Regions from separate parts of the Mesorhizobium sp. M8A.F.Ca.ET.161.01.1.1 genome, predicted to be linked through region 1. Evidence: riboswitches for the same ligand, from Rfam matches in the RefSeq annotation. Region 1 holds a riboswitch; each other region holds the start of a gene.
The links. Region 1 has a riboswitch for cobalamin ahead of EN804_RS09090 (DUF1636 family protein). Riboswitches for the same ligand answer to the same signal wherever they lie in the genome.

Region 1 (10,125 bases):
AATGTCGCGTGCCGCATCCTCATCCGCCACGGTGAGCCGCTTGGCGGTCCGCCCGTCACCCGCGACGGATACAAGCCAACGGCTGGCTGTATCGGCTCGCACCGCCCTCAGCCGCACATCGGCCGTTACCGCATCCAGCGTCAGTTGTCCGCCACCGTCAACGATCACCGAAACCTTCGGTCCCAGCCGCTGCGTCAACCCGGCTTCCTCGACGGCCACGCGAATCTCTTCCGCCATCGGCCGGGGATCGGCGATCTCCTGCGGGTCAATGCCTGCCAGCGGGCCGGTCTCGACCGGCACCCCGGTGCGCACCGCGATTCCCAATGCATCCACCTCCGCCGCCAGCAACGCAGTGCTGTCCGCCGTGAGGCCGCGTATCTGCAGGCTGCCGCGCGCGGTGACTTCCATGATGCCGTTGCCGTGCCGCAAGGCGGATTCGGCGATCCCGATCAAGAGCTTCGGCGACAACCCTCCGGAGGATGGACCTCCGGCGACCGGGTTCAGGCGCACCAGCAGGCCGTCGCCTGTCTGCATCGGCGCGGACAGAGCGGGGCAGGCGCCACGGCGCGAGAAGGCGTTCATGCCGCGACCCCGGGCGCGTTGGCTTCCGCAATCAGCGCGGCGAGATCGTCGTCGATGGAATTGCGCAAAGGATGCCAGAGGCCGCGGCGGCGCGCCGACAGGAAGCGCTCGGCGATGACTTTGGCGGCGGCGGGATTTTCGCGCAGGATGAAGGCGCGAACGTCCGGATCGCCGAGATAGGCATCGTGCACGGCCTCGATCAGCGCGCCTGAAATGGCATGGGTGGTCTCGGCGAAGCCGACCAGCCGATCGACCGTTTCGGCGAATTCGGAGGCGCCACGCGGGCCGTGCCGCATCTGGCCTGAGATGAAGCGTGCGTTGACGGCGCGGGCACGCACCACACGCGACACGGCCTCGCCGACCGATCGCGGTTTCGGTTTTTGCGGATCGGTGGTGTCGAGCACGATGACGTCGGCGTTCCTGCCGAGTGTGGCCAGGGCGGCCGAAAAGCCGCCGATGAAGGCGACGTCGGCTGAGCCTTCAAGAATATCGCGGCCGGGATCGTCGCCGGTGTGAACCATAAGATCGGCTTCGGCGATGCGTCCCTCGAAGGCGCCAGGCGCCGAGACGCCTTCGCCGCCGGCGCCGCCATAGGCATGCGAGGTGGCGTCGAGATAGGCGCGGCCGATCTCATCGCGCGCGCTCCAGTCGCCTCTCGACAACAGATCCTCGACGCCGGCGCCGTAAGTGCCGGGCGATGTGCCGAAGATGCGCGGGCTGATCTTGCCATCGGCGCGGGTCTTGGCGGCGAGCGGGTTTTCCGAATCGTCCTCGTCGCGGGCGGCAACGGCGTTGGCGGCGGCATCGATCAACGCGATCTGGGTCGGGAACATGTCGCGGAACAGGCCTGATATGCGCCAGGTGACGTCGACGCGCGGACGGCCGAGTATAGCCGGCGGCAGCACCTCGATGCCGGTGATGCGGCCGGTGGCAGTGTCCCATTGCGGCCGGCAGCCCATCAGCGCCAGGCCCTGCGCGATCTCCTCGCCGCCGGTGCGCAGCGAGGCCGAGCCCCAGAGGTCGATGACCAGGGAACGAGGCCAGTCGCCATGCGACTGCAGGTAGCCGCGTACCACTTCTACCGCCGCCGCCTTGCCCAGGTCGTAGGCGGTCGGCGTCGGCATAGTGCGCGGGTCCGAGGTGAACAGGTTGCGGCCAGTGGGCAGCACGTCGGAGCGGCCCCGTGCGGGCGCGCCAGCCGGGCCGGCCTTGACGTGACAGCCATCGAGCGCGGCGAACAGCGCCGACTTCTCGGCTGCCGCGCTTTGGCGGCGCATGGCATCCGGCTCGCCCTCGGGCGCGCGGCCGTAGATATGCAGCCCGTCCTTGATAGCGAAATCCTTGAGATCGCAGAGCCAGGCGTCGATGCGGCGCAGCGCTTCGTCGGGCGCATCGGTTTTGGCGACGCCGGCTTCGGAGGCAAGGCCGGTCTTTTGCGCGGTTTCGACAATCAGCCTGGCGAGACGGTCGCGGCGGCGGCGGTCAAGGCCATCGGCCTGGGCGTATTCATCGACCAGGCGTTCGAGCTTGTGCTGGTGCTCGTCGAGACCTGCACCGGCGAGCGGCGGCGGCAGATGGCCAAGGGTGACGGCGGCGATGCGCCGTTTGGCCTGCGCCGCCTCGCCTGGATTGGAGACGATGAAGGGATAGATGACGGGCAGGGACCCGGTCACGATCTCGGGGAAGCAGTTTTGCGAAAGCGCGACGGTCTTGCCGGGCAGCCATTCCAGCGTGCCGTGGGCGCCGACGTGGATCAAGGCATGGACGCCGAGCGATTTGCGCAGCCAGAGGCCGAAGGCGATCAAGGCGTGGCGCGGAGGCAGTGTCGGGTCGTGGTAATCGGCGCGGCGATCGGCGGAACGGCCGCGATCAGGGGCGAGTGCCACGGTGATGTTGCCGAAGGTTGCGGCACGGAAGGGGAAGTTTGCTGAGGCTGGCGCTTGAGCGCCCCCCTCTGTCCTGCCGGACATCTCCCCCACGAGGGGGGAGATTGGCAACTTCGGCGCCCGTTCTTTAACCTTCGAGATTGGCGAAAGCGGAGATGCGGGCACAATCTCCCCCCGTGTGGGGGAGATGTCCGGCAGGACAGAGGGGGGCGCCTCGCGCAAACCTGTCTCCTGATCTGCTCTGCCCCACGCGGCGTCTACCGCGGCAATTGCCGATGTCGGAAGCTCAATAGAAAAGGCACCATAGTCGTCGAGCCCCAATCGATCATTGCCGTGCTCCAGCAGATCCAGCAACGCGCGCGGTGTTTGCGGAATCCCCTCAACGGCATAGCCCTGTTCGCTCAAGTCGTGCAGCATCGCCAGCACACTGGACGGCACATCCAGCCCGACCGCATATCCGGTGCGGCCAGGAGCGCTGGGATAATCGGGAATCAGGATCGCCAGTTTGCGCTCTGCGCGCGATGTCTCCCGCAGGCGGATGAAGGCCGCAACGCGCTTAGCCACCTGCGTCACACGATCCGGTTCCGGCCGGTTGGCCAGCGCACGGTGGCCAAGCGCCGGATCGACATCGCTCTCGCCCTTGAAGGAAATGGCGCCTGCAAGGATGCGGCCGTCGAGTTCGGGCAGCACGACATGCATGGCAAGGTCGGCCGGCGCCAGGCCGCGCTGGTTGTTTTCCCAGACATCGCGGCGCGTGGTGGCGACGATGACCTGGAAGACGGGTACGCCGGCGCGGTCGAACAGGGTTTCGACGCCGGGTTCGGCGCCCGAAGCGAAGGCGGTCGCGGTGATGATGGCGGCAGGTTTCAGCGATGCGATGGCATTTTCGACGAACGCCAGGGACACAGGATCCTTAAGGCTGGAAACGAAGATCGGGACCGCTGCCAGTCCCTGGGAGCGCAAGGCCTCGGCCAGCGCATCGATCGGGGCAACGTCGGCCGCGAGCAGCATCGAGCGGTAGAAGAGGATAGGGACGATGGGAGCGCCGACATCTGAAAGGTCCGGCTCCTCCGCGACCCCCAATCCAGACTGATAGTAACCGGCCTTCGGCACGCTGACCGGACTGGCGACGGACGTATCCTGTCCAGCCAGGCCTGCCAGCCTCCGAACCAGCGCGCTCATATTGGCCGGGCCGCCCTCTCGGAAATAGCCAAGCAGGCCGTCGAGTTCGGCGCGTGGCAGCGTCGAGGCTTCGATCAGCCTGAGATCCTCGTCATGGCTTTCACCCGGAAGCAGCGCCAGTTTGATGCCGCGCTCACGGGCAATCACCGCCAGCTGGTCGCAGCCATAGCGCCACCAGTCGTTGCCGCCGAGGATGCGCACCAGGATGACCTTGGCATGGCGGGCGACGCTGTCGATCCAGAGGTCGACGGACATGGGATGGCGCAGGTCGCGCAGTGCCGCAAGCCGCATGGAGGGCAGGCGGTCGGCGTCCGCCTTCCACGCCGCCGCCAGTCCGGCGAGATCGCTGTCGGTGAAGGACAAGGCCACGATATCCGCCGGCGTCTGCCTGAGATCGACAGGCTCGGCGAGGTCGTCAAGCGAAGCGGAGGTCGTGGTGAGGATGTGCATCGCGGTCCGTGTCTGAAATCAGCCGGCGAGGATACGTTCGATCGCCGGACGGTTCAGCCCCTTGAGACCAATGACGACCAGGCGCGAGCGGCGGTCGTCCTCGGCGCTCCAGGCACGGTCATAGTAATGATTGACGCGTGGGCCGACGGCCTGCAGCAGGAGCCGCATCGGCTTGCCGCCGACCTCGACGAAGCCTTTTACACGCAGCACGTTTTCCTGTTCGGCGGCCTCTGCGACACGTTTTGCCAGATCGTCGGGATTGGCGATCGAGGGAATGTCGACGATGAATGTGTCGAAGTCGTCATGCTCGTGGTCGAATGCGCCGTCGTGATGGGACTTGCGGTTCTCGATGTCGTCCTCGACGGCAAGACCAAGCCCGAGCAGCACCGAGGGATCGACCTTGCCATGCGACGTCGGCACGATCTTCACCGCGCGGGCGGAGTGTTCGTTGACGATGGCGTTGGCGCGGGCCGAGCCCTCGGCGTCCATCAGGTCGCTCTTCGACAGGATGATCAGGTCGGCGCAGGCGATCTGGTCCTCGAACACCTCTTCGACCGGATCGTCATGGTCGAGGCTTTCATCCCCGGCGCGTTGCGCCTGCAGGGCTTCCATGTCGTTGGCGACGCGGCCTTCCGCAAGTGCGGGACCGTCGACCACGGCGATGACGCCATCGACGGTGACGCGGCTTTTCACCGTCGGCCACTGGAACGCCTGGACCAAAGGTTTGGGGAGGGCGAGACCGGAGGTTTCGATCAGGATGTGGTCGACCTTCGGCGTCAGCGACAGGATCTGGTCGAGCGCTGGCACGAAATCGTCGGCGACGGTGCAGCAGATGCAGCCATTGGCCAGTTCGACGATGTTTTCCTCGGGGCAGGTGTCGATACCGCAGCCCTTGAGGATTTCGCCGTCGATGCCGATATCGCCGAATTCGTTGACGATGATGGCAATCCGCTTGCCGCCGGCATTTTCCAGGAGATGGCGGACCAGCGTCGTCTTGCCGGCGCCGAGGAAGCCGGTAACGACGGTGCAGGGAACGCGGGAGAGATTGCCGGCCGAATTTGGAGCGGTCATATCAAGTCCTTCAGCATGTCGAGAGGAGGGATGCGGGCAACGAGGCCGCGCTTGAGGCTATCGGGCCGGCCGCGCCAGGGAATGAGGCCGTCGGTCGAGGTGGCGAAGAGTTTCGCGCCGGCGACGAGATCGGCGCCGCTGGTTGTGGTCAGGTCGCCGAACACATAGCTCCAGCATCCGTCGCGCAGGATCGCGGCGCTCAGCCTGCGCTTGCAATTGCCGAGGCATTCGACCGTGCGGATGCGAATTTGCTCGCCCGAGGCGGCTTGGCGGGTATCTTCAGCCAGAAGTTCGCCGGCCCGGGGATGGGCGTCGGAACCGGTCTCGTCGCGACAGGAGGCGCAGACGATGACAGTGATGCCGGCCAGGGAATCATCCCCGCCGGACGAAATGTCCGTTGTTTCAGCCGAGAAACTGCTGTCGCGATCCAAATCAGGCTCCTTGCCCGGAAAACCCGCCGGGCGATCGGATTCTTGCATTCCAGACGGCAGGTCTCCTGGCTCGCGGGTCATCGCCTTGGGTAGCCGCCTTCCCGGGACAATCCCAGTGGCTTTCGGCCTTGGCTCTTCGCTTACAGTTGCGGGGACAGCCGCGGATTTGGGCTTTTCGGCCCGCACCGCATTCCCTCTTGGCTCCTCCCTTTGCCGAGAGGAGACCGTCTGGATCGGATTTAGGCTCTTGCGGGCAGCGGTGTCAACGCGAGCTTACGACACCGCGATGTCGGACAGCGCCGGGCCGAGGTCGCCGGCAGGCGTCACTTCGATGCGTTCAAGCCCAAGCCAGCCCTGCATCTGCTTCAATTCCTCGAAAAGTTCAGCGGCGGTTTCAGGCGGCGCGCCGGGCTCGGCATAGGCGGCATGGACGCGCAGGACACTGGCCGGCCGGTCGGCTTTGAGGTCGACGCGCGCCACGATCCTGTCGCCAAGCAGGAAGGGCAGGACATAGTAGCCGTATTGGCGCTTCTCGGCCGGGGTGTAGATTTCGATGCGATAGTGAAAATCGAACAGCCGCTCCGAGCGCGAGCGCTCGAAGACGACGGGATCGAACGGCGCCAGCAGGGCGCGGGCCTCGATCTTGCGTGGCAAACGCGCATCCCTATGAAGGTAAGCTGGCTTGTCCCACCCCTCGACACGGACCGGCAACAACTCGCCGAGTTCGACCAGTTCCTCGAGCCGGCCTTTCATGTCGGCGGGGGAGAGCCGGAAATAGTCGCGCAGGTCGCCTGATGTGGCGATGCCGTGGGCGCGGGCGGAAATGCGCAGCAATTCGCGATGTGCATCCTCGGCCGCCGGTACCGGCAGGTCGAGGATCGCTTGCGGCAGCACCCGCTCGGGCAGGTCATAGAAGCGCTCGAAACCGCGCCGGTGCGCCGTGGTGATGCGGCCGGCCCAGAACAGCCATTCGAAGGCGTGCTTGGCGTGGCTCCAACCCCACCAGCCGCCGGAGCCTTTCTGGCCTTCCAGCGCCGAAGCGGCGATCGGGCCACGATCGACGACCTGGCGGTAGATCTCTTCTATATAGGCAGCGTGCTCACGGCCCCATTTGGCCAGCCCCAGATACATTTCATCGCCTTGCTCGGCGCGCTGCATGCGCCAGCGCATCAGCGGGTACGTCTCGACCGGCAGGAATGAGGCCTCGTGCGCCCAATATTCGAACACCGTGCGCTTGCGCGTCACGGCGGCGTTGTCGAGCAAGGCGACGGGATAGGGACCCAGACGCGAATAGAGCGGCATATAGTGGGCACGCACCACCGCACTGACGGAATCGATCTGCAACAGGCCGGTGCGGGACAGAACGCGGGCGAAATGGCGGCGGTCGGGCATGCCGGCGGGGCGGGGATCGAGAAATCCCTGAGCGGCGAGCGCGATGCGCCGGGCGGCGGCTAGCGAGATCTTTTCCTTCATGCAGGCGTCACTCTGAGGGTGCTTTGACAAAGATGTGATGGGTGATTCCAGCCCATGCTAGCAGGGTTTTGGCGGCAACCCTGTCAGGAGAGAAAAGTGGAGTAAAAAGAGAAGGAAATCAAACAGGAGCCTATGAGACCAGTTTCTCCCGGAATGCCGTCCAGCTCGTTGTTTTGAACAAGGTTTGACTTGCTTCGCTGGAAGTGCTGCGCTAACCCTCGCCGCGTTGCAGCATAGGCTCCTTAAAACGGTTCAGCGGTTAAACTGTCACGCTTCCGCATTAAGGTCCGGTGCTGTAATCAACGTGGATTGGCGCCAACGGAAAGCCGCTGCATGAACGCACTCCTCAGTTCGTACCTGCCCATCGTCCTGTTCATCGGCGTGGCGCTGGTGGTCGGCCTGGCGCTGCTGGTCGCACCGTTCCTGGTGGCCTACCGCAACCCCGATCCCGAAAAGCTGTCCGCCTACGAGTGCGGTTTCAACTCGTTCGACGATGCCCGCATGAAGTTCGACATTCGTTTCTACCTGGTGTCGATCCTGTTCATCATCTTCGACCTCGAAGTGGCCTTCCTGTTTCCCTGGGCAGTGTCCTTCTCGAAGATCGGCATGCTCGGCTTCTGGTCGATGATGGTGTTTTTGGCGGTGCTGACCATCGGCTTTGCCTATGAATGGAAAAAAGGAGCGCTGGAATGGGATTGAACGACAGTTCAGGCACCCTCGTCGCGCCAAAGCCCAAGGGCATCATCGATCCCAACACCGGCAGGCCGGTGGGGGAGGACGATCCCTTCTTCCTCGAAATCAACAATGAGCTTGCAGACAAGGGTTTTCTGGTCACCTCGACCGAGGCGCTGATCACCTGGGCGCGCAGCGGCTCGCTGATGTTCATGACCTTCGGTTTGGCGTGCTGCGCGGTCGAGATGATCCACACCTCGATGCCGCGTTACGATTCGGAGCGCTTCGGTGTCGCGCCGCGCGCGTCTCCGCGCCAGTCCGACATCATGATCGTGGCCGGCACGCTGACCAACAAGATGGCGCCGGCGCTGCGCAAGGTCTACGACCAGATGCCGGAGCCGCGCTACGTCATCTCGATGGGCTCCTGCGCCAATGGCGGCGGCTATTACCACTATTCCTATTCGGTGGTGCGCGGCTGCGACCGGGTCGTGCCGGTCGACATCTATGTGCCCGGCTGCCCGCCGAGCGCCGAAGCCCTGCTCTACGGCATTCTTCTCCTGCAGAAGAAGATCCGCCGCACCGGCACGATCGAACGGTAAATCCATGGCCGCATCCCTTAGCGAACTGTCGACCTATCTCGGCGAGAAGCTGCCTGGCCGCTTCAGCGACGCTGTGCTCGCTTATGGCGAGCTTACCGTTCACGTCGAGCCGCAAAACCTGATCGAGGTAATGACCTTCCTGCGCGACGATGCGCGCTGCCAGTTCATTTCGATCATCGATGTCTGCGGCGCCGACTATCCGTCGCGGGCCAAGCGCTTCGACGTCGTCTATCACCTGCTTTCGCCGAAGCAGAATGTCCGCATCCGCATCAAGGTGCAGGCCGACGAGGAGACGATGGTGCCGTCGGTCACCGGCGTCTATCCCGGCGCCGACTGGTTCGAGCGGGAGACCTACGATCTCTATGGCGTGCTGTTCTCGGGCCATCCGGACCTGCGCCGCCTGCTGACCGATTACGGGTTCGAAGGCCATCCGCTGCGCAAGGATTTCCCGCTGACCGGTTTCGTCGAAGTGCGCTACGACGACGAAGCCAAGCGCGTCATCTACGAGCCGGTCGAGCTCAAGCAGGAATTCCGCAATTTTGATTTTCTTTCCCCTTGGGAAGGCACCGACTACGTGCTGCCCGGGGACGAAAAAGCCAAGACGAATTGAGGCGCCAGAATGGCTGAAACCTCCGTCCGCAATTTCAACATCAACTTTGGACCTCAACACCCTGCGGCGCATGGTGTTTTGAGATTGGTCCTCGAACTCGACGGCGAAGTCGTCGACCGCGTCGATCCGCATATCGGCCTGCTGCATCGCGGCACGGAGAAGCTGATCGAGGCCAAGACCTATCTGCAGGCGGTGCCTTATCTCGACCGGCTCGACTATTGCGCGCCGATGAACCAGGAGCACGCCTTCGCGCTTGCCGCCGAGCGCCTGCTCGGCATCGAGGTGCCGAGGCGCGGCCAGCTGATCCGCGTGCTCTATTGCGAGATCGGCCGCATCATGTCGCACATCCTCAATGTGACGACGCAGGCGATGGACGTCGGTGCGCTGACGCCGCCGCTGTGGGGCTTCGTCGAGCGCGAAAAGCTGATGGTGTTCTATGAGCGCGCTTCCGGTTCGCGCATGCATGCGGCCTACTTCCGGCCCGGCGGCGTCCACCAGGACCTGCCACGGCAGCTGGTCGAGGACATCGGCAAATGGATCGACCCGTTCCTGAAATCGCTCGACGATCTCGACAAGCTGCTCACCGGCAACCGCATCTTCAAGCAGCGCAATGTCGATATCGGCATCGTTTCGCTGGCCGATGCCTGGGCCTGGGGCTTTTCGGGCGTCATGGTGCGCGGCTCGGGCTCGCCGTGGGATCTGCGCAAGTCGCAGCCCTATGAATGCTATTCGGAGATGGATTTCGACATCCCGATCGGCAAGAACGGCGACTGCTTCGACCGTTATCTCGTGCGCATGGAAGAAATGCGCCAGTCGGCGCGGATCATGCGCCAGTGCGTCGATCTTCTGCTCGGCAAGGAAAGCACCGGCCCGGTGTCGAACCTCGACGGCAAGGTGGTGCCGCCCAAGCGCCAGGCGATGAAGCGTTCGATGGAAGCGCTGATCCACCACTTCAAGCTCTACACCGAGGGCTATCGCGTGCCGGCCGGCGAGGTGTATGCGGCGGTCGAGGCGCCGAAGGGCGAGTTCGGCGTCTATCTCGTCTCCGACGGCACCAACAAGCCGTATCGCTGCAAGCTGCGCGCGCCGGGTTTCGCGCATCTGCAAGCCATGGACTTCCTGTGCCGCGGCCACATGCTGGCCGACGTCACCGCCGTTCTTGGCTCCCT
Region 2 (10,125 bases), on a different contig from region 1:
ACGCCGTTCGCATGTCCTGCGGCCGCACCAATATGTCGATGTCGTGCGCCACCCTGCCTCGCTGCGCCGACGCGTCCAAGGCAATGCGGCTGGCACCCTTGATCAGCATCACCAGGCATCCCGCGTCCGTCATCGCCTGCAGCGCCGGTTCGGCCTCGCGCATCGCCATGCGCGACTTGGTCCACAGCATCTTTTGCAGGCCGACAAGACGTGGATAGGCGGAATGGCCGGCCAATTTCCGGCCGAACCGGTCGCAGATGGCGGCAAGCAGCCGATGCTCCCTGAAGGAGACGAGATCGATGTCGTTGGCGCTCAGCCACTCCATCGCGCAACCGGCGGCCGCGTCGTCGTCGGCAAGAAGCGCGGCCTTGAGCAACTGGTCGAGCCCGCCCGTCGGCCAGGGCCAGCCATAGTCCGGGAAACGGCGGCTGATGCGGCGGATGCGCGCCATCAGTCCGCGCCGGTCTTGTTTCGGACCCGTCGCAACATGGCCAGCCGCGCCACTTCGAGATAGCCGCGGTCGCGCGTCGCATCGCGTCCGTACGACAGGCTGCCGGGCCTGATGCGGCGCAGCGCCAGCACCTCTTCCATCATGTCGAAGGCAAGGCCCGCCTCGCGTGCCCGCGCGATCCAGTCGATCATTTCGCCGCGACCGCCCGGCGGATCGACAACCGGCCCGACGGTCTCGGCGACCTCGCGCCGGATCAGCATCGTGGTCCGCGACCAGCCGGGCACGACCGCGTCCTCGGGTGCATCGGGCCGGTCATTGCGGAAGTTTCGCAAATGGCAGAAGACGCCCGATGTGCCGGGCAATCCTCGCAGATATGCAAGCTGATCCTCGATCTTGGTCGGCAGCCAAAGGTCGTCGGCGTCGAGCGTCGCGATGAACGGCGTCGTCAGCGCGGCGATGCCTCTGGTCGTGGCGCTGCCCGGTCCGGCATTTGCCTGGCGCAGCAATTGCAGCGGCAGGTCCGTTCCGCCCATCGCCGCGGCGAGATCGTCGGTTGATCCGTCGTCGACGATCACCACCAGCTCCGGCCGCACCGTCTGCGCCGCAACCGATCGCAGCGTCTCGGCGATGGTGCCGCTGGCGTTGAAGGCCGGTATGACGACGCCGTATCCGTCCATCACAGGGCACGCCAATCTGACAGTTTGTCGAGCTCGAAGATCCCTTCGATCGGCCGCAGCGACGGGTCGGCCTTGCGCCGCTTCATGGATTTGTAGATAGCGCGCAGGAATTCCCGCGACTGGACGTCCTCTTGCCTCGTCATGTTGCCCGCATGCCGTCTGTAATAGAGCGCGACCGTGTCGGGAAGCACGTATCTGGGGCCGATCTCAAAACCGCGCAGCAGGTAGTCGGTATCTTCGGCCTGGACGAAATCCTCGTCGAAATCGCCTATCCGCGCGACGAGGCGGCGCGCGAAGATCGCCGCCGACAGGTGAATGCCGCGAACCGTGATGCTGTTGCTGTCCGCCATGGGCTCCAAGGTCCCATCATCGATTTTGTCGACCAGCATCATCCTCGAATAGGTCAGGTCGAGATCGGGATTCTTCCGGAAAAGCTCGACATCGGCTCCGAAGCGCCCCGCTGGCGAGATGTCGTCCGAATCGAGGAACGACACCAGTTCCGCCTCGGGCTTGAGCTGCCTGAGCCCGCTGTTGCGCGCTCGGGTCACCCCCATGTTTTCTTGCCGGAACAGCCGGATGCAGGAATGATCATCCATCATCGCGCGCACGGCCTCGACCGAGCCGTCGGTCGAACCGTCGTCGATGACGATGATGTCGAGATCGGCGGCATCGCCTTGCCTGAGCAGCGAGCGCAGCGCGGCGCCGACATAGGCCTCGCGATTGTAGACCGGCATGATCACGCTCAGCCTCATCCTCGGCCTCGCGGCCGCTGCTGCACCACCCGTTTTGATCGCGAGATATCCCGCATCAAAACAGCCGCCAGTCGGGCGTGCTCTTGAGCTCGAAAATGCGGGGAATCTCACGCAGGGACGGGTCGGCCCTGCGTCGCCGGGTCGAATTGTGGATCGCCCGCATGTGGTCGCGGAGCCGGCCCTCGCGCTTCCGGGTGATATTGCCGGCGTGGCGCCTGTAGTAGATCGCGACGGTCTCCAGAAGACGGTAATTCGGACCCGTTTCGAAGATGCGCAGCAGATAGTCAGTGTCCTCGCACTGGTCGAATTCCTCGTCGAAACAGCCTATGCGATCGACAAGCGCCCGGCTGAACAGTCCGGTGCTCATTGAAATGCCGCGCAGCGTTACAGTGCGGCTGCCCGCTACCGGCTCCATCGTGTCATCGTCTATCTGCTCGGCCAGGGTCATCAGGGAGTAGGTCAGGTCAAGGCCCGGGTCGGCCTCGTAGCAAGCCAGATCCGCCTTGAAGCGCCCGGCAAGCGAGATGTCGTCGGAATCGAGGAACGACACAAATCCGGCATCCGGCGGCAACTGTCTCAGCCCGGCATTGCGCGCCCTCGCGACACCCATATTGGGTTGCAGAAACAGGCGGATGCAGGGCGCCTCGCGCATCGTCGACCGTACTGCCTCCACCGAGGCGTCCGTGGAGCCATCGTCGATGACGATGATGTCGAAGTCGGCGTCAGCGCGCTGCCTGATCAACGAGCGCAGCGCCGGGACGACGTAGCGCTCGCGATTGTACACAGGCATGATCACGCTGAGCTTCACCGGGCGCCTCGTGTCAGGACGTCCTCGATCGTGCCGGCGATCTCCGCCGGGTCGGTGCCGAGGGACAAACGAAAGCACGGCAGGCGGCGCGTCAATTCGCTGAAGAAGCGAAAGCCGCTTTCGCGTTCGCCCGGCATCTGTGCGATGCCGGACGGCGCCAAGGCAATCATGGCATCCCTGCGCGACACCGGCATGATCGAACTTGCTCCGCCACCGCTAATATGTGGCACCATCAGCGCAACGATGTCCAGCATCGCGGGCACCGGCCCAGGCGCGATCTCATCGACGTGAAACATGTGCTTGCCCTGCCAGTTCAGCGGGCCTTGCGCCGTTAGCCGCTTTTGCAGGCCCAGCCGCGTGAAACCTTGCGCGTCCTGCTTCAAGGTCGAGAAAAGGGGCCGCGCGGTCACGCCTCCGGCGAGATCGATCAGCACATAGTCGTCGCCGACACTGTCTAGTCCGTTGAGCAGGCCGGCGGCGACGGTGCCGGATTTCCCGGCTCCACGCGAGCCGGCAAGGAGGATACCCTTGCCATCGATGCCGAGCGTGCCGGCATGGGTCAGCCGCATGCCGCGTGCGGCATATTCCCAATGCAGGAAGGCGCGCAGCGGTGCCCCCGGCTCCCAAGGCGGAAAGGCATCGGCCGAGGCCATCAGCTGTACGCCAACGCAACGTTGGGGATCGTAGATCTGCCAGAAATCTAGATCGTGGAAATAGTGGCCGCGTAACCCGGCTTCGGCGAGCCGTTTGGCAAAGCCGTGCTCGGTGAAATGCGCGTCGCCCCATCGCGCCGGCTCCGGGATGCCGTCGATGCCGGGATGAGCGATGAAGATGCGGCAGGTGGACGGTTCCGGCTGATCGTGAGCGGCCTCGACAAATGCATGGCTCAGGGCGTCGGCGAGCACACCGTGACCCAGATGCACGGCCAGTTCCAGCCCGGGCAGCCGAACCCGCCGGATGGTCGGATAGCGCGAGGCAGCGCCTTCAGCGGCGGCGATGAGATACCGGGCGTAGTCCGGCAGGGTTTCGAGCGTGACGCGCGGCATCAAGCGCCTTCCATCACGGCTGCGGCCGGCCGATCAGGAAGCCTGCTTGACCGCCGGCCAGCCAAGGGGTTCCTCGACCTCATGGATGGGATCAACGACGATCAGGTCCGCGAGGTCGTCGTGGATGCTGACATTGAGCGGCTCGCTGGTGGCGGCAAGCTCGGCTTGCAATTCGCCCGGCAGTGGCTGCGCCGCCGCTTCCGAACGCACCAGCAAACCCAGTTCGAGCAGCTGCGATATGAAGTGTTCGAGTTCGGCGTGGCTTATTGTCGAGCCGCCCGCGGCCAGCCCGATCAGAGCCTGGGCGTCCGCTCCGGACGAAAGCACCTGCCACGCCTTGCTGCCGGAATCGGAGAAGCCGAAATATTTGCCATTGGCAAGGTTGAGCACCACGGCCTCGCCATCGAAGGATTCGAAAACGATATCCCGGCTCGCAACCGCATAGGCATGGGATTCATGCTTCATTGTTGCCCCGCTTTACATCCCTGCCCGCCAGCAGGACCGCTTCCACCGACAACGCCTGTAGACTTTCGGTCGTTCCTTGGCAAGGTAACCTTGCCGGCAAGGCGCCGACATTTCCGGGATCAGTCGAAGGACGGGCGGATCAAGCCTCGATTTCCAGCGCCGACAATGGCTTGGAACAACAGGCCAGGATGAAGCCGTCGTCGATCTCATGATCGAGGATGCCGCCATTGTGACTCATCTCGACGCTGCCGGAGACTTTCTTCACCTTGCAAGTTCCGCACAGGCCGAATTCGCAGGCCGCCGGTATCCGCACGCCCGAGGCGCGCGCGGTCTGCAGCACGGTCTGGCCGGCGACGCAGTCGGCGTCGACATCCGAAAGCGCGAAGCGGATCGGCGTCGCGGCTTCGACGGAAATTGCCGCGCCGGCTTCAGCCGGCGCGGCAAACGGTGCCGGGACTTCGTCCACGGTCGGCGCGGCAAAGCTTTCCTGATGGTACTTTGCCATGTCGAAGCCGGCGGCTTCGAGCATGCCGCGCACGGCGCGCATGAAGGGATCGGGCCCACAGCAGAAGATTTCGCGTTCGCGGAAATCGGGTGCCAGGAGCGGCAGCCGGATGGCGTCGATGCGGCCCATATGGCCGTACCAGCCCTCGCGGCTCGACCGCTCCTCGATCATGAAGCCGAGCGACAGGCCAGGCATGTGGCCCCCGAGCAGTTCGAGTTCCTTGCGGAAGATGATTTCTTCCGGGCGCCGCGCGCAGTTGACGAAACCGACATCGGTCCATGGCGCACAGTCGTTCAGCCAGCGCAGCATCGACATCATCGGCGTCACGCCGGAGCCGGCCGAGACGAACAGATATTTCGCCGCCGGATGGCTGTGCAGTGAAAAGTCGCCGCCCGGTCCATAGGCCTTGACGTGCGAGCCGGGCGCCAGGTGATCGAACATCCAGCGTGTGCCGATGCTGCCCGCCTGCGCCTTCACCGTCACCGCGATCGAGAACGGCCGCGACGGCGACGACGACAGCGTGTAGGTGCGCATCAGCGGCCCATCCGGCGTCGGCAGTTCCAGCGTCACGAACTGGCCCGGCTTGTAGCGGAACCAGGTCTGGTTGTCGGACCGGAAGGTGAAGGTCTTGACGTCGGGCGCCTCGTCGCTGACACCGGTCACTTCCAGCACCTGCAGCCTGTCGTTCCAGGGCGCCATCTGGTCGAGATGGCGATAGAGGCCAAGGTCGGTCATCGCATTCATCCCTGCATACCTTTCATTTTGCGGATGTCGTGATCCCAAAACCGCTGCACACTTTTGGGTGACATGCGCTAGGCGACGCTGCGCAGCGCCGGCCGCCCGCCTTCGGCCAGGCGCGGACCGATGAAGCGGGCATACCAGTCGACGAACTGGATGACGCCGCCTTCATGCAGCTCCGAATACGGGCCGGGTTCATAGGCCGGCGACAGGATACCGAAAGCGTTCTCCTCGACGATCCGGCGGTCCTGGTCGTTGGTCTCGGTCCAGACATGGGTGAGTTCGGCGAGATCGTAGTCGACACCCTCGACCGCGTCCTTGTGCACCAACCACTTCGTCGTCACTGCCGTTTCGGTGGCGCTGACCGGCAGCACGCGGAAGGTGACGGCATGATCAACGAGGATGTGGTTCCAGGTCGTCGGGTAGTGATAGTGCATCAGCGTGCCGATGCGGTCGGCCGAAACGCTGTCGGACAGGTCCTTCCTCACCGCCCGCTTGCCGGTCATCGTGTAGCTCTGGGCGTCGCGCAGCAGCGGCGCGCGGGTGGCGCGGTATTGCCCGGCCGGGTCGATGCGGAATTTGCTGGGCAGGCCAACAGCTTCGCACTTCGCCCAGTGCGCCAGCATCTCCGGATCGCTGTCGGCGCCTTGCACGCCGGTCACGGTCGGTGCTTCCGGGAAGGTCTTGCACAGTTCGGGATGATTGCCCGCGCAATGATAGCATTCGCGGTTGTTTTCCCAGACCAGCTTCCAATTGCCCTTCTCGATGATCGTGCTCTCGAAGGCGATCTTGGCCTCGCTCAGCCGGTGCGGCTTGAGATAGGGCTCGATCATCGCCCGCATCGGCGCGAAGTCGGCCGGCTCCTTGGCCAGGCAGATGAAGACATAGCCGGCGACGCTTTCGCAGGCGACCGGCTTCAGCCCGAACTGGCTCTTGTCGAACCCCTCGGCCATCTGGCGGGCGAACAGCAGGCGCCCGTCCAGCTCATAGGTCCACTGGTGATAGGGACAGACCAGTTTGGCGGCCATGCCCTTGTCGCTGTTGCAGACGCGGCTGCCGCGATGGCGGCAGGAATTGTGGAAGGCGTTGATCTTGCCCTGCTGATCGCGCACCAGCACGATAGGATAGTCGCCGATCTGCACGGTGATGAAGCTGCCCGGCTTGGGCAATTCGCAATCATGGCCGATGAACAGCCAGTCGCGATACCAGATCAGCTCCATGTCGAGCTTGAAGTAGTCCGGGTCGGTGTAAAAAGGCTGTTCCAGCGAAAAGCCTTGTCTGCGGCTGTTCAAGAGCCTCAGCATGTCGTTGCGCGCGTCCATGTCCTGTCCTCATTTTCAAGGACTGAACTGGTGGTGATTGAGGAAGGACTGGACGCAGATCGGCGCAAAGCCGGACAAACACCATCCGCCTCTTGACCGCCCACCGCGATCAGTCGAGTTCTAGCCATCTCGGGCTGGTTTCCGGGCTCTGGAGTCGTCCTTACGGACCATCGCGACACCTTCCCAGGCTTACGCCCAGTGGTCTCCCGTTGCGACTTGAACTCCACCACCGTTGCGGGGGCAGCGCCGGAATCTGACCGGCTTCCCAATTCTCCGCTCCGTCGTCACGCAGCGGCACCTGAGATGCCTGATCTAATCACGGCAGGGTTTGCGACATCGGCATGAAAGCGACATCGCATCCATGCGGCGCGACACGCATGCTGGAACGTCGTGACAGGGGTCGCATCATCAAATCGCCTTCTGTCGCCAGGCGCGCCGGCACCGTTTTTTCGACCCCTTTGCCGGGGGCGAAAAGGTTAACAGTTTCGAAAAGTGACTATTAGCAGATTCTAAAATCGAACCGAACGGTTCGTTTCTGTTGACGGTGCGTGCAGGACGGTGTGAACGCCGAGCCTCCGATACAGTTGGTGATCGGGGTGCCATTTTTAGCTAACTGATTGATATAACGACAGAAAATAACAGATGTGGAAATCACTGGCACAATTTCAAGTGGTAGAGTCATGGTCCACGCTGAACAACTTCGTGATTGGAAACAGCAGAGGTGCTCTCCCACATCGGGGCGGTCCGAACGACGCGATTTTAATCCCAAGACACGCCGCTAGACGGACGGAAAAATACTGGAGTACCCAAAATGAAAAAGATTGTTCTCACTGCCGCCGCCCTTCTGGCCATTTCCGGCAGCGCCTTCGCTGGTAGCGACCATTACGGTTCGAACGCCGCCACCCCCGCTGCCACTGTCGACAGCTCGTACACCGCTTCGACCAGCAAGTCGGAGCCGGCTGCTCAGACGCCTGCCCAGGGCGCCGACCACAATCTCTTCGGCAACAACTAACAGCCGATCCCCGGCTTGCGGCGGGGCGACCCTGCCGCGCGGGGTGGATGCCACAAATTCAGGAGTACCTAAAATGAACAAGATCCTCATTGCCGCCGCCGCCGTCTTGGCCCTCTCCGGCAGCGCCTTTGCCGGCAGCGACAACTACGGTTCGAGCGGTGCCAACCAGGCGGCTGTCACGTCGACCGACAACGCGAACACCGCGTCGATCGGCAAGTCGGCTCCGGCCACCGAGGCGCCTACCCGGCCGGGTAGCGATCGCAACCTCTTCGGCCGTTGACGCCTGTTGCGAGTGGCGGGCTCGCTCGCCACTCGTGGAATTCAAGACGTTAGGAGTATTGGAAATGAACAAGATCCTCATTGCTGCCGCCGCCGTTCTGGCCCTCTCCGGCAGCGCTTTCGCCGGCAGTGACAACTATGGCTCCAATGGCGCCAATCAGCCCACTGCATCGTCGACCGTCAATGTCGATACGTCGCATACGGGTTCGGTCCGCAACAGCGACTCACCCATCTACAAGCTGCTCAACTCGTCCGGCGACGTGCAGAAGTCCGCCCCTCACGGCGCAGACCGCAATCTCTTCGGCAACAACTAACCAGCCGTCGTGATGTATAAAAAGAGAGCGGCGGGCCTGCCCGCTGCTCTCTTTTTTTGTTGTCGAGACATGGCTGGCCTCAGGCGGCTTTTGCTTCCGCTTCGTGCAGCGCGAACGACCGTCCATCCGCATCGAAGATATGAAGGTCGCCGGCATTGGCGGTCAACTGCAGCGTCGAGCCGCGCCTGACCTCGACATTGCCCGGCAGCTTGGTCACCAGCGGCAGGTCGGCACGGCCGATGTCGATATAGACCAACTGAACCTCGCCGAGCTGCTCGACATAATCGACCGTCCCCTCGAACAGATAGTCCGCACCACTGGCGATCGCGAGATCTTCCGGCCGCACGCCGAAGCTGACCGCCGCTCCCTTTGCCGAAGCAGGCGTCGCGATCGGCACCGTCGCCTTGCGGCCGCCGACATGGCTGATGATGGTCGGGTTGCCCGTCTTGTCGACCGTGGCCGGCAGGATGTTCATGGCCGGCGAGCCGATGAACTGGGCGACGAATAGGTTGCCGGGGTTCTTGTAGAGCTCCATGGGCGTGCCGACCTGCTCGATGTGGCCATCCTTTAGCACCACGATGCGGTCGGCCAGCGTCATCGCCTCGACCTGGTCGTGGGTGACATAGATCATGGTCGTGTTGGGCATCGATTCCTTGAGCTTGGCGATCTCGATACGCGTGGCGACGCGCAGTGCCGCGTCAAGGTTCGACAGCGGTTCGTCGAACAGGAACACTTTTGGATTGCGCACGATGGCGCGGCCGATGGCGACACGCTGACGCTGGCCGCCCGACATCGCCTTGGGCAGGCGGTCGAGATATTTGGTCAGCTGCAGGATTTCGGCGGCCTGCCGCACCCGTTTGTCGATCTCGGCCTTGCTTTCCTTGCCGATCTTCATCGAGAAGGCCATGTTGTCGTAGACTGTCATGTGCGGATAGAGCGCGTAGGACTGGAACACCATGGCGATGCCGCGCTTCGATGGCGGCACGTCGTTGACCACCTGGCCGTCGATCTTGAGTTCGCCCGAGGTGATTTCCTCAAGCCCGGCGATCGAGCGCAGCAAGGTCGACTTGCCGCAGCCCGACGGGCCGACGAAGACGATGAATTCGCCCGATTTGATGTCGAGGTCGATGCCGTGGAGAATGTTGAGATTGCCGTAGGACTTCTTCACTTGTCTCAAATTGACATCGGCCATTGATTTCCTCCCAGTGGTTCCTCAGATGTTCAGCCTATGCGCCCGAACCAGGCGCCGTAACCGCCGAGTTCGACCGTACCGGTGCTTGCCTGCCCGGAAAATCCGTGTCCCGCCAAAGGTTGCAGGGTTCGGTTGCCGAAGTCAACCTTCGCTGGCGCAGCGCCCAGATTGAAGACGCAGACGATCTCCTCATTGCCCGCCCGGCGGGTGAAGGCGACGGTGTCGCCCTGGCTTTCGATGAAGCTGATGTCGCCCTTGGCCAATGCCGGATGGGCGCGGCGGAAGGCGAGAAAGCGCCGGTAATGCTCAAGCAGCGAGGTTTCGTCACCTTGCTGCACGTTGACCGCCTGTGACAGATGCTTGGCCGGCACCGGCAGCCAGGGCTTTGCCTGGGAGAAGCCGCCATTGCTGGCATTGCCGTCCCACACCATGGGTGTGCGGCAGCCGTCGCGGCCCTTGAATTCCGGCCAGAAGCGGATGCCGTAGGGGTCCTGCAGGTCCTCGAAGCGCAGGTCGGCCTCGCCGAGCCCGAGTTCTTCGCCCTGGTAGATGCAGACCGAGCCG
Region 3 (10,125 bases), on a different contig from region 1:
GCGAAAGTAAATGCGTGTCGGTGACGCGGACGGCCAGCCTCTCGATCCGCTCAGCCTTCCGGCAGCGGAATGAATTCCTTCTCATCGCCAGGAACGATATCGAAGCGGCCGGTCTTCCATTCCTGCTTGGCCTGCTCGATGCGCTCCTTGGACGAGGAGACGAAATTCCACCAGATGTAGCGCTTCGAACCGAGCGAGGCGCCGCCGAACAGCATGAAATGCGCCCCGGTCAGCGATGATATGACGATCTCGTCGCCGGGGCGGAACACCAGCAGCCGTTCCGCCGGAAAGACGTCGCCCGAAATCGAGACCTCGCCCTCCAGCGTGTAGATGGCGCGCTCTTCCGCATCGGCCGGGATTTTGACACTGGCACCAGGCGCCAGCCGCAAATCAACGTAGAGCGTTTCGGAATCCGCCCGCACCGGAGACCGCAACCCCTGGAAATCGCCGATGACGACGCGGCCGCTGACGCCTTCGGCATCGATTTCGGGAAGCCGAAGCGCCGCTGTGTTCTCGAACACCGGCGCAACCTCTTCCTTGCCGTCGGGCAATGCCAGCCAGGTCTGCAGGCCGGAGATGGACATCGGCGCGCCGCGCAATTCCTGCGGCGTGCGCTCGGAATGGACGATGCCGCGGCCCGCGGTCATCAGGTTCACGTCGCCGGGCTCGATCACCATTTCGGTGCCGAGCGAATCGCGGTGCCTGATCTTGCCGTCGAACAGATAGGTCACGGTCGACAGGCCGATATGCGGATGCGGACGGACATCGAGCGCCTGGCCGGCGCGCAGGATCGCCGGACCCATGCGATCGAAAAAGATGAACGGCCCGACCAGGCGCCGCTTGGCGGTCGGCAAGGCGCGGCGCACATCGAAGCCGCCAATATCCTTGGCGTTCGGGATGACCATCAGCTCGATCTGGTCGCTGGCGAAGGCATCGCCGGCCTCAGGGTCTTTCCCCGGGAAGAAGCTCATGAACTCTCCTGGTCAGCGCTCGGTGGCTGCCTCGGCCGCATCAGGCAAAGCGGATCGCGGCCTTTGCTCTTAGTTTGGCCGCCACCTCTTCGCGATTGCGCGGATGCTGGTGGGTTTCGAGGGAATCAAGCAATTCGCGTGCGGATGCCGCGATGGCTTCGACAGCATGATCGAACGCATGCTGGTTCTGTTTCGACGGACGCGTCGTTCCGCTCAGCTTGCGGACAAACTGGAGTGCCGCGTCGCGGACTTCGTCATTGGTTGCCGGCGGATCAAAATTGAACAGGGTCTTGATGTTTCTGCACATCGTTTCCAAACCTCCTCTGGTCCGTTTCAATCGGGACGAACTGTATCCTCAATCATGATCGTGTCCAAAAATCGGTAAGGCTGCTCGGAGCCTTAGTCCGCGTCGAGCGGCTCGGTTCCAACCGGCTTGCCATCGCGCGACAGCCTGATCTTCTCGACCTTGTCTTCGGCTGCCTTCAGCAACCGGTCGCAATGCGCCTTCAGCGCCTCGCCACGCTCGTAGATCCGGATCGACTGGTCGAGCGGCACGTCGCCACGCTCGAGATCATCGACGATCTTCTCCAGCGCGTCGAGTGCCTGTTCGAAGCTCATCGCCTTGACGTCTTCATTGATCTCACCGCTCATCATTCATCCTTTCATCAGTCGCCCGACATGGGCGGCGACCGAAAATGCCAATCCCTGCAGATCGTAGCCACCCTCGAGTAGGCTGACGAGCCGGTTGCCGCCGTGGCGTGCGGCGCGCTGCATCAACTGGCCGGTCGCCCAGTCGAAATCGTCCTCGGTCAGATTGATCTCGGCCAGCGGGTCGCGGTGGTGCGCGTCGAAGCCGGCCGAAATGATGATCAGGTCGGGGGCGAAATTGTCGAGCGATGGCAGCACGCGCGACAGGAAGGCATCGCGAAACACCTCGCTGCCGGTCTGTGGCGCCAGCGGCGCGTTGACGATGTTGCCGGCACCGGTCTCGTTCTTCGCCCCGGTGCCTGGGTACAACGGCATCTGGTGCGTCGAGCAATAGAGCACCGACGGATCGTCCCAGAAAATATCCTGCGTGCCGTTGCCGTGATGCACGTCCCAGTCGACGACGGCGACACGCTCGGCGCCGTGCCTCTTCTGCGCATGGCGGGCAGCGATCGCCGCCGTGTTGAAGAAGCAGAAGCCCATTGCGGTGGTCTTTTCGGCATGGTGGCCGGGCGGACGGGCGGCGACGAAGACATTGTCGGCGCGGCCCGCAAAGACGTCGTCGACGGCGGCGTTGGCGGCGCCGATCGCCGTGATCGCGGCCTGCCAGCTCTTCGGGCTGGCGGTGGTATCGGCGTCGATGTGGGCAATGCCTTCGTCGGGGATGGCGGCGCGGACACGCGCGACGAAATCGGCGGGATGCGCGTAGAGGATCGTCGCCTCGTCGCCTTGCGGTGCCTCGACGCGGTCGAGCGCGGCAAAAGCTTCGTCGTCGAGCACGCGCTCGATGGCGCGCAGGCGGTCGGGCCGCTCGGGGTGACCCGGCGGGGTGACGTGTTCGAGAAAGATGGGGTGCGTGTAGAGACGGGTAGCCATCTCCCCTATCTAGTGCCCCGACGCCGTAATGGCCATGCGTGGCGGCTTGATCGCTGGGGAAAATCACGCCTGCGTCCATTGGCGTCGCTGCGGGGATTGGCGCCGCCGGGGCTTCGGCGTAAGGTTGCCGCCACTGCCTGGTGCCTGCCGGTCTGTTTGTTTTAGCCGCATTCTGCGACGCCAAATGATTTCACTTGGCTGCAAATGCTCCGGCGGGAGAATCGGGAACACGGTTGAATTCCGTGGCGTGCCCAACGCTGTAAGGGGGACCGCGCCGGTAAATGCCACTGTCGATGACGGGAAGGCACCGGACGCGGGTTGATCCCGAGCCAGAAGACCGGCCTGGCAGGCATCGTCATCCGCATGGTCAGGCGGATGACATCAGAGCGATGTGGGTCCTCTTGGACGCGCAAAGTTCGCTCTGAGAATTTGAATTGCTGCAATCGCAAGGGGACAAGCGATGCCGGAAGCCATGACCGCTCCATTGGGCGATGGATTTGATCAGATAGCGCGTGACGCGGTTTATCGCGCCATGTTCACGCGGCGCGACGTCCGCAGCCATTTTACATCGGAGGCGATCGACGATGCAGTGCTGGCGCGGCTGCTGCTTGCCGCCCACCACGCGCCATCGGTCGGCTTCATGCAGCCCTGGAATTTCATCGTCATTCGCGATGCCAAGCGACGGGCGGAGGTGCGCGACCTGTTCCTTGCCGCGCGTGAACAGGAACTGCCGGCAATCGAGGCAGACCGGCAGGCGATTTACCGCAAGCTCAAGCTCGAAGGCATTTGCGAAAGCGCATTCAACATCTGTATCACCTGCGACCGCGAGCGCTCGAAAGGCTCGCCGCTGGGGCGCTGGCACAACCCCGAAATGGACCTCTACAGCACGGTCTGCGCGGTGCAGAATTTCTGGCTGGCCGCTCGCGCCGAGGGTGTTGGCGTCGGCTGGGTCAGCATCATCGAGGCGCAAGCGCTGAACAGCCTGCTGTCCATCCCCGATCACGTGACGCCGATCGCCTATCTCTGCGTCGGTCGTGTCTCGGAGTTCGCGCCGAAACCGGACCTCGAAACGCATGGCTGGGGCCGACGCCTGACGCTGTCCGACCTGATCATGAGCGAGACGTTTTGCGGCCAGGGTGAGGCACCGCTCAAATCGGCGGTGGCCCGCCTCGACACCGTCACAGGTGCGCCCACCAGCCCCGCCGATCAATGCGTCGCGGCGGCCGTGCCCCAGCGCGAGCCGCCGAAGGTCGAGAGCGCCTTGTCCTTGAGTTCCCGGAACTTCGACGAGGCTTCGGCCAGCCTGGCGTCCCAGGCCGGATCAGGCACCTGGCCCTCGATGGTCTTGAAATAGACCTGCATCAGGCAGGCAATGGCGAATGGCTCGATGAAGGCCGCCTTGAAAGCCCAGGCAAAGACGATGGCGAGCACGAAAGCCCAGCCGGCGAGTTGCCCGGGCATGACATAAAGAATGGCGGCTGCCGGAGCCAGCATCAGCAGGAAGATCACGAAAGACACGCCCCACATGATGACCGCCAGCCAGACGGCGTTCTTGACCAAGGTCTTGCCGTTCTGGGCGTAGAGCACCACGCCTTGCCGCGCCGTCTCGAAGGGCGAGGACGAATTGATGCGGATGTTGTAACCGAGAATGATCTCGTCGACATAGGTCAGCGACAGGCGGATCACCGTGTTGAGGAACGAGACCAGGCCGCTCAGGCCGGGAATGGGCAGGAAGGCCGCGATGCCGCCCAGCAGGCCGGTGATGGCGCGGATGGCGCCCTTGACCAGCTGGTCGACGACGAAAAGGATGTTCGCCTCGGCAAAGCGCTCGGTCACAACCTCTTTCGCGTAGGCGATCTGGTTCTGGCCGTCGGGAACGTCATGTCCGTCGATCAGATGCACCATGACGGCGATATGGCCTGCCTTGACGACGTAGAGGATGTATTCGCGCAGCCAGTAGACAGCGATCGAGACGACGCCGAATCCGACCACGCCGCCCCAAAGGGCAAAGGACAACGGTCCGTCGGGATCGGTGGAGATATGGCCGACGCCATAGCCGACCGAGGCACCGGTGCCGGTGGCCATGATGTAGGCCAGCGTGATGCCGAAATAGACGATCATGCGAAAGACAATGAAAGGCCAGGTCCGCATCATGATGGATACCGACCTGCCGATATCGAAATCCCACATGCCCCGAATCCCCCAGAGGTGGCTGTGGAGGATGCGCCCAAACCAGCTATTGTCAATTGGAGGCGGTGGCGGAAGCGCCACGGCGGCTCAGTTTGGCCGTGCTTCCGGTTTGTCGAGCAGGCCTTCGAGCAATTGCTTGAACGCGGCCACCACCTTTCTCGACGTCGCTTCGGGATCGTTCGAGTTGGCGATCCGCTGTGCGGCCTGACTGCTCGCACCGTTGATCAACCCCGCCGCCGTTTCGGGATCGACGCCCGGCACCACCATCCCCTCCTGTTGCAGCGCCGTCAGATGATCGGTCATTGAACCGACGCAGGCATTGGCATTAGACCATTGCGCCGGATCGCCCAGCACGGCCGGGCCATCCCGGAACATGATGCGCTGGATTTCCGGCTCCAGCGCCATTTCGATATAGGTCGTGCATTCGTCGACGAAATGCTGCCAGCGGGTCGGCGCCCTCGCCGCGACCTCATTCACCCGGGCGGCCATTTCCGCGTCGATCTCGGCGATAACCGCCTGCAGCAGTCCCTTCTTGTCGCCGAAGTGATGATAGAGGGCACCGCGTGTCAGTCCGGCCGACGCGGTGAAATCGTCCATCGACGCTTCGGCGTAGCCAATGGTGCCGAAAGCCTGGCGGGCCGCCGTGATCAGCTTGGCTCGCGTCTCGGCAATCATCTCCTTGCGGGGTTTGTGCATGGTTCTGGACCTATTCACATACGCCTCGTATGCCAATTGACATACGCTACGTATGAACTATCTGACATTCATACGCATCGTATGTAATTGTCGCTTCATCCTTTGTCGAGGAACCCGCCATGCAAAACCCCTATTCGGAAATCTTTCGCGCCCCCGGAGCCAAAGGCTTTGCGGCCGCCGGCTTCCTGGCGCGCCTGCCGATCGCCATGGCACCGATCGGCATCGTGGCTATGCTGTCTCAGACGCGTGGCGAATACTGGCTGGCCGGCGCGGTCTCGGCGACTTTCGCGCTGGGCAACGCTTTCGTGGCGCCGCAAATATCAAGGCTGGTGGACCGTCTGGGCCAGACACGCATCGTGGTCCCCACCACCATCATCACCGTGATCGCCTTCGCGGTCCTCATCTCGGCAGCCAATCAGGATTGGCCGGTCTGGACGCTGTTCGTCTCGGCACTGGCGGCCGCGGCCATGCCCAGCATGCCGGCAATGGTGCGCGCCCGCTGGACCGAGATCTTCAGAGGACGGCCGCAGATGAACACCGCTTTCGCATTCGAATCGGCGGCGGACGAACTGGTCTATATTGCCGGCGCGTCGCTGTCGGTGGGGCTCAGCGCAGGCCTCTTTCCTGAAGCCGGCGTCCTGGTCAGCACCGTGCTGCTGGCCATCGGTTCAACGGCTTTCATCCTGCAGCGCTCGACCGAACCGCAGGTGCGGCCGGTGGACCGTGCCACGAGCGGCTCGGCAATAAGGCTGCGGCCGGTGCAGATCATCACCCTTGCCTTGATTTTCATCGGCGCGACCTTCGCGACGACGGAAGTGAGCACGGTGGCCATCACTGGGGAATTCGGCCAGCCGGGCGCCGCCAGCCTTGTCATCGGCGTCTATGCGCTGGGATCGTTCGTGCTCGGCATCATCGTCGGCGCCCTCAACCTGCAAGCACCGCTGCAACGCCAGTTGGCAATCGCGGTCGCCCTGGTCGCGCTTGGCACGCTTTTGCCGCTCACCGCCGGTACGGTGCCGCTGCTGGCGCTGACCGTGTTCATCAGCGGCGTGGCGATCTCGCCGACCTTCATCACCGCCTTCGGCCTGATCGAACGGCATGTGCCGGAAGCGATGCTGACCGAAGGCATCACCTGGGTGATGACCGGCATCGGCATCGGTATGGCGCTCGGTTCCTTCGCCGCCGGCGCGGTGGTGGATGCGTTCGGCGCCCAGAACGGGTTCTGGGTTTCGGTTGCATCAGGCGTTATCGCATTGGTTACGGTGCTGCTCGGCCAGCGCAGCCTCGCCACCCACGAATGCGAGTTGGAAGGATGCGAGGCGGCAATCCCTGCCGAATGACCGCCAGGGTTTGTTGAGCTCAGATAATCTCGGTCTTGGCGATATGAATGCCAAAGCCTTCGAGGCCGACATAGTGGCGCTCGCGTGAGGCGATCAGGTTGATCGAGGAAATGCCGAGATCCTTCAGGATCTGGGCGCCAAGCCCGATCTCGCGCCATTCGCTCTCGCGCCGGCGCGCCTCTTCATGGTCCTCGCGGTCGCCCGACACCGGCCGATTGCGCTCCTGGTGGGCGACGCCGACCGAGCCCTCTCTGAGATAGACGATGACGCCGCGCTTGCGCTCGCCCATCGCCTTCATGATGGCGTCCAGCCGGTGGCTGGTGCCGAACACATCGGTCACCACATCCTCCGAATGCAGCCGCACCGGGACGTCCTCGCCGTCGCGGATGTCGCCGAAGACGATGGCGACGTGATGCATCGTGTCCCAGGGCAGCGTGTAGGTGAAGACCTGCGCCTTGCCGCCCAGCGTTTCGATGTCGGAGCAGGCGACGCGCTCGACCAGCGTTTCCTTGCGTTGCCGGTAAGCGATCAGATCGGCGACCGAAACCTGCTTCAGGCCGTGTTCCTCCGCGAAAGCCTGTACCTGCGGGCCGCGCTTGACGGTGCCATCGTCGTTGACCAGTTCCGAGATGACGCCGATTGGCGGCAGGCCAGCGAGCTTGCACAGATCCACGGCCGCCTCGGTATGGCCCGAGCGCATCAAGACGCCGCCTTCACGCGCGATGAGCGGGAAGATGTGGCCGGGGCGGACGAAATCCGAAGCGCCGACATTGCCGTTGGCAAGATTGCGCACGGTCAGCGTGCGGTCGTCGGCTGAAATGCCTGTCGTCGTGCCGTGCTTGAAGTCGACGCTGACGGTGAAGGCGGTGGTGTGGGCCGAATCATTGTCGGCGACCATCGGCGCGAGGTTCAGCCGCTTGGCTTCTTCGCGCGGCATCGGCGTGCAGACGATGCCCGACGTGTTGCGCACGATGAAGGCCATCTTCTCCGGCGTGCAGTGGACTGCGGCGACGATCAGGTCGCCCTCGTTCTCACGCCCATCATCGTCCATGACGACGACGATCTCGCCGCGTTCGAAAGCCCGGATGGCTTCGACGATCTTCTTCTGGTCGTAAGGCATGGAAATGCTCGCTTCGCTCGCAGGAAATAGGCAATAGGCAGTAGGGAAAGGAAATTTTGGCTCTTTCGGGCGGGCAGACTGGCCTACTGCCTAATCCCTACTGCCTATTCCCTTTCCTGTCTGTCCTCGGTGCCGCAGATAGTGGTCGGCGATGGCGCAGGCAACCATGGCCTCGCCGATCGGCACGGCTCGGATGCCGACGCAGGGGTCGTGGCGACCCTTGGTCATCACCTCCACGTCGTTGCCGTCCTTGTCGATGGATTTGCGCGGCGTCAGGATCGACGAGGTCGGCTTGACGGCAAAGCGCGCGACGATCGCCTGCCCGGTGGAGATGCCGCCGAGGATGCCGCCGGCATTGTTGGAGAGGAAGACCGGCTTGCCGTCATTGCCCATGCGCATCTCGTCCGCATTCTGTTCCCCAGTGATACGCGAGGCCTCGAAACCATTGCCGATCTCGACGCCCTTGACGGCGTTGATCGACATCAGGCCGGAGGCGATATCCTGGTCGAGCTTGGCGTAGATCGGCGCGCCGAGGCCGGGAGGCACGCCGTCAGCGACGATCTCGATCACCGCGCCGACCGAGGAGCCGGCCTTGCGGATGCCGTCGAGATACTGCGTGAAGACAGGCACGGAAGCCGGATCCGGGGTGAAGAACGGGTTCTCCGCATCGCCGATGAAATTCCAGTTCCAGTTGCCGCGATCGATCGACTTTTCGCCCATCGACACCAGCGCGCCGCGCACCACCATGCCCGGCACCACCTTGCGGGCGAGCGCGCCGGCGGCGACCCTGGCCGCCGTCTCGCGCGCCGAGGAGCGGCCGCCGCCGCGATAGTCGCGTATGCCGTATTTGACGTCATAGGTGTAGTCGGCATGGCCCGGCCGGAACTGGCGGGCGATCTCGCCATAGTCCTTCGAGCGCTGGTCGACATTCTCGATCAGCATCGACACCGGCGTGCCGGTGGTGATCATCGTCGTGCCGTCCTCGTCGAGGACGAAGCCTGAGAGGATCTTCACCTCGTCCGGTTCGCGGCGCTGGGTGACGAAGCGCGACTGGCCCGGGCGGCGCTTGTCGAGCTCGGCCTGGATTTCATCGCGCGTGAAACGGATACCCGGCGGACAGCCATCGACCACGCAGCCGAGCGCCGCGCCATGGCTCTCGCCCCAGGTGGTGACGCGGAAAAGATGGCCAAACGTGTTGTGAGACATGGAAAAGCGCCCTGCCCGGCATCAAAACCGGCTGAAGCCAGCCTTCTATTGGCGTTTTCCACAGTGGTCAAACTGTCATCCCCGCCGTTTAAGTTTTGACACATTCGGCTGGTTTCTGCTTTCTTCCATTCGCCGTTGAGGACCCGCCGCCACCCAGGCCGGCGCAATGACCAAAGAGGACGATAATGCGTACCCTGATTGGCGCTGTTGCCGCCACGCTGTTGCTTTCCACCGCCGCCTTTGCCGGCCAGACCGAAGGCCTGATCAAGAAGGTCGACAAGGATGCGCTGACCCTGACGCTGGACGACGGCAAATCCTACAAGCTGAATGCCGAGACCGATCTCGACGCGCTGAAGCCGGGCATGGACATCGTCATCGCTTTCGATGTGACCGACGGCGAAAACGTCGTCACCGACATGCAGTTGCCGGGAGACGGCGACACGAACTAAAGCGCGTCGCGACGCGCTTTAGTTCTTTGTTTTTATGCATGTCGTCTTCCCCAAAACCGAGGTCACTTTTGGGCGACATGCATTAGCAATAGGCCGTCATCAGGCGCCCTAAAGCCATTCCAGGCTCCGGCCTTCAAGTTTGAGCACGCGATCCTGCGGTATCTCCAGGTTCGCGGCTTCGTCCTCGGGCATATCAAGCACGAAGCGAAACAGGGTGCGCATGACGCCGCCATGCGTGACACAAATCGTCTCGCGGTCGATCTCGTCGAACCATGGCTTCACCCGCTCGAGCAGCATCTGGTAGCTCTCGGCACCTTCGCCCGGCGGCTGAAAATTCCATTTGTCGCGAGCACGCGTCATGCTTGCCCCGGGAGACCGCGTCTCGAGCTCGGCAAAAGTAAAACTCTGCCAATCGCCGAAATTGACTTCAATGAGCCTGATATCGGTTCGGTAGGCGAGCGGATCGAGCTTCATGGCGGCGCGGATGCGTTCCATCGTCTCGCGCGTGCGTCTCATCGGACTGGCGACGAAGTCGAATTCCTGGGGATCACCGACGAATTCGGCCAGCCGAT

Region 2: linked by a shared signal. The riboswitch ahead of EN804_RS26935 (aromatic ring-hydroxylating dioxygenase subunit alpha) and the one ahead of EN804_RS09090 (DUF1636 family protein) in region 1 are both predicted to bind cobalamin.
Region 3: linked by a shared signal. The riboswitch ahead of bluB (5,6-dimethylbenzimidazole synthase) and the one ahead of EN804_RS09090 (DUF1636 family protein) in region 1 are both predicted to bind cobalamin.

What each region holds. Positions count from the first base shown of each region.
Region 1 covers NZ_SRTD01000003.1:86,910-97,034, reverse strand. The annotation lists partial or broken gene cobG (precorrin-3B synthase) at 1-582, opposite strand, end outside; gene EN804_RS09100 (cobaltochelatase subunit CobN) at 579-4,100, opposite strand; gene cobW (cobalamin biosynthesis protein CobW) at 4,119-5,171, opposite strand; gene EN804_RS09090 (DUF1636 family protein) at 5,168-5,602, opposite strand; cobalamin riboswitch at 5,640-5,846, opposite strand; gene EN804_RS09085 (winged helix-turn-helix domain-containing protein) at 5,876-7,075, opposite strand; gene EN804_RS09080 (NADH-quinone oxidoreductase subunit A) at 7,409-7,774, shown strand; gene EN804_RS09075 (NADH-quinone oxidoreductase subunit B) at 7,765-8,346, shown strand; gene EN804_RS09070 (NADH-quinone oxidoreductase subunit C) at 8,351-8,956, shown strand; gene EN804_RS09065 (NADH-quinone oxidoreductase subunit D) at 8,966-10,125, shown strand, end outside.
Region 2 covers NZ_SRTD01000014.1:97,753-107,877, forward strand. The annotation lists gene EN804_RS26900 (nucleotidyltransferase family protein) at 1-451, opposite strand, end outside; gene EN804_RS26905 (glycosyltransferase family A protein) at 451-1,128, opposite strand; gene EN804_RS26910 (glycosyltransferase) at 1,128-1,880, opposite strand; gene EN804_RS26915 (glycosyltransferase family A protein) at 1,936-2,688, opposite strand; gene EN804_RS26920 (serine kinase) at 2,685-3,734, opposite strand; gene EN804_RS26925 (PqqD family protein) at 3,768-4,199, opposite strand; gene EN804_RS26930 (hybrid-cluster NAD(P)-dependent oxidoreductase) at 4,339-5,439, opposite strand; gene EN804_RS26935 (aromatic ring-hydroxylating dioxygenase subunit alpha) at 5,517-6,764, opposite strand; cobalamin riboswitch at 6,879-7,081, opposite strand; gene EN804_RS26940 (DUF680 domain-containing protein) at 7,576-7,776, shown strand; gene EN804_RS26945 (DUF680 domain-containing protein) at 7,850-8,056, shown strand; gene EN804_RS26950 (DUF680 domain-containing protein) at 8,121-8,369, shown strand; gene ugpC (sn-glycerol-3-phosphate ABC transporter ATP-binding protein UgpC) at 8,449-9,561, opposite strand; gene EN804_RS26960 (alpha-glucosidase) at 9,591-10,125, opposite strand, start outside.
Region 3 covers NZ_SRTD01000011.1:99,491-109,615, forward strand. The annotation lists gene EN804_RS24250 (pirin family protein) at 51-971, opposite strand; gene EN804_RS24255 (DUF2277 domain-containing protein) at 1,012-1,278, opposite strand; gene EN804_RS24260 (exodeoxyribonuclease VII small subunit) at 1,371-1,622, opposite strand; gene EN804_RS24265 (histone deacetylase family protein) at 1,626-2,552, opposite strand; cobalamin riboswitch at 2,731-2,913, shown strand; partial or broken gene bluB (5,6-dimethylbenzimidazole synthase) at 3,085-3,594, shown strand; gene EN804_RS24275 (hypothetical protein) at 3,759-4,742, opposite strand; gene EN804_RS24280 (TetR/AcrR family transcriptional regulator) at 4,830-5,438, opposite strand; gene EN804_RS24285 (MFS transporter) at 5,558-6,778, shown strand; gene ribB (3,4-dihydroxy-2-butanone-4-phosphate synthase) at 6,798-7,898, opposite strand; gene aroC (chorismate synthase) at 7,989-9,104, opposite strand; gene EN804_RS24300 (DUF1344 domain-containing protein) at 9,290-9,553, shown strand; gene EN804_RS24305 (histidine phosphatase family protein) at 9,662-10,125, opposite strand, start outside.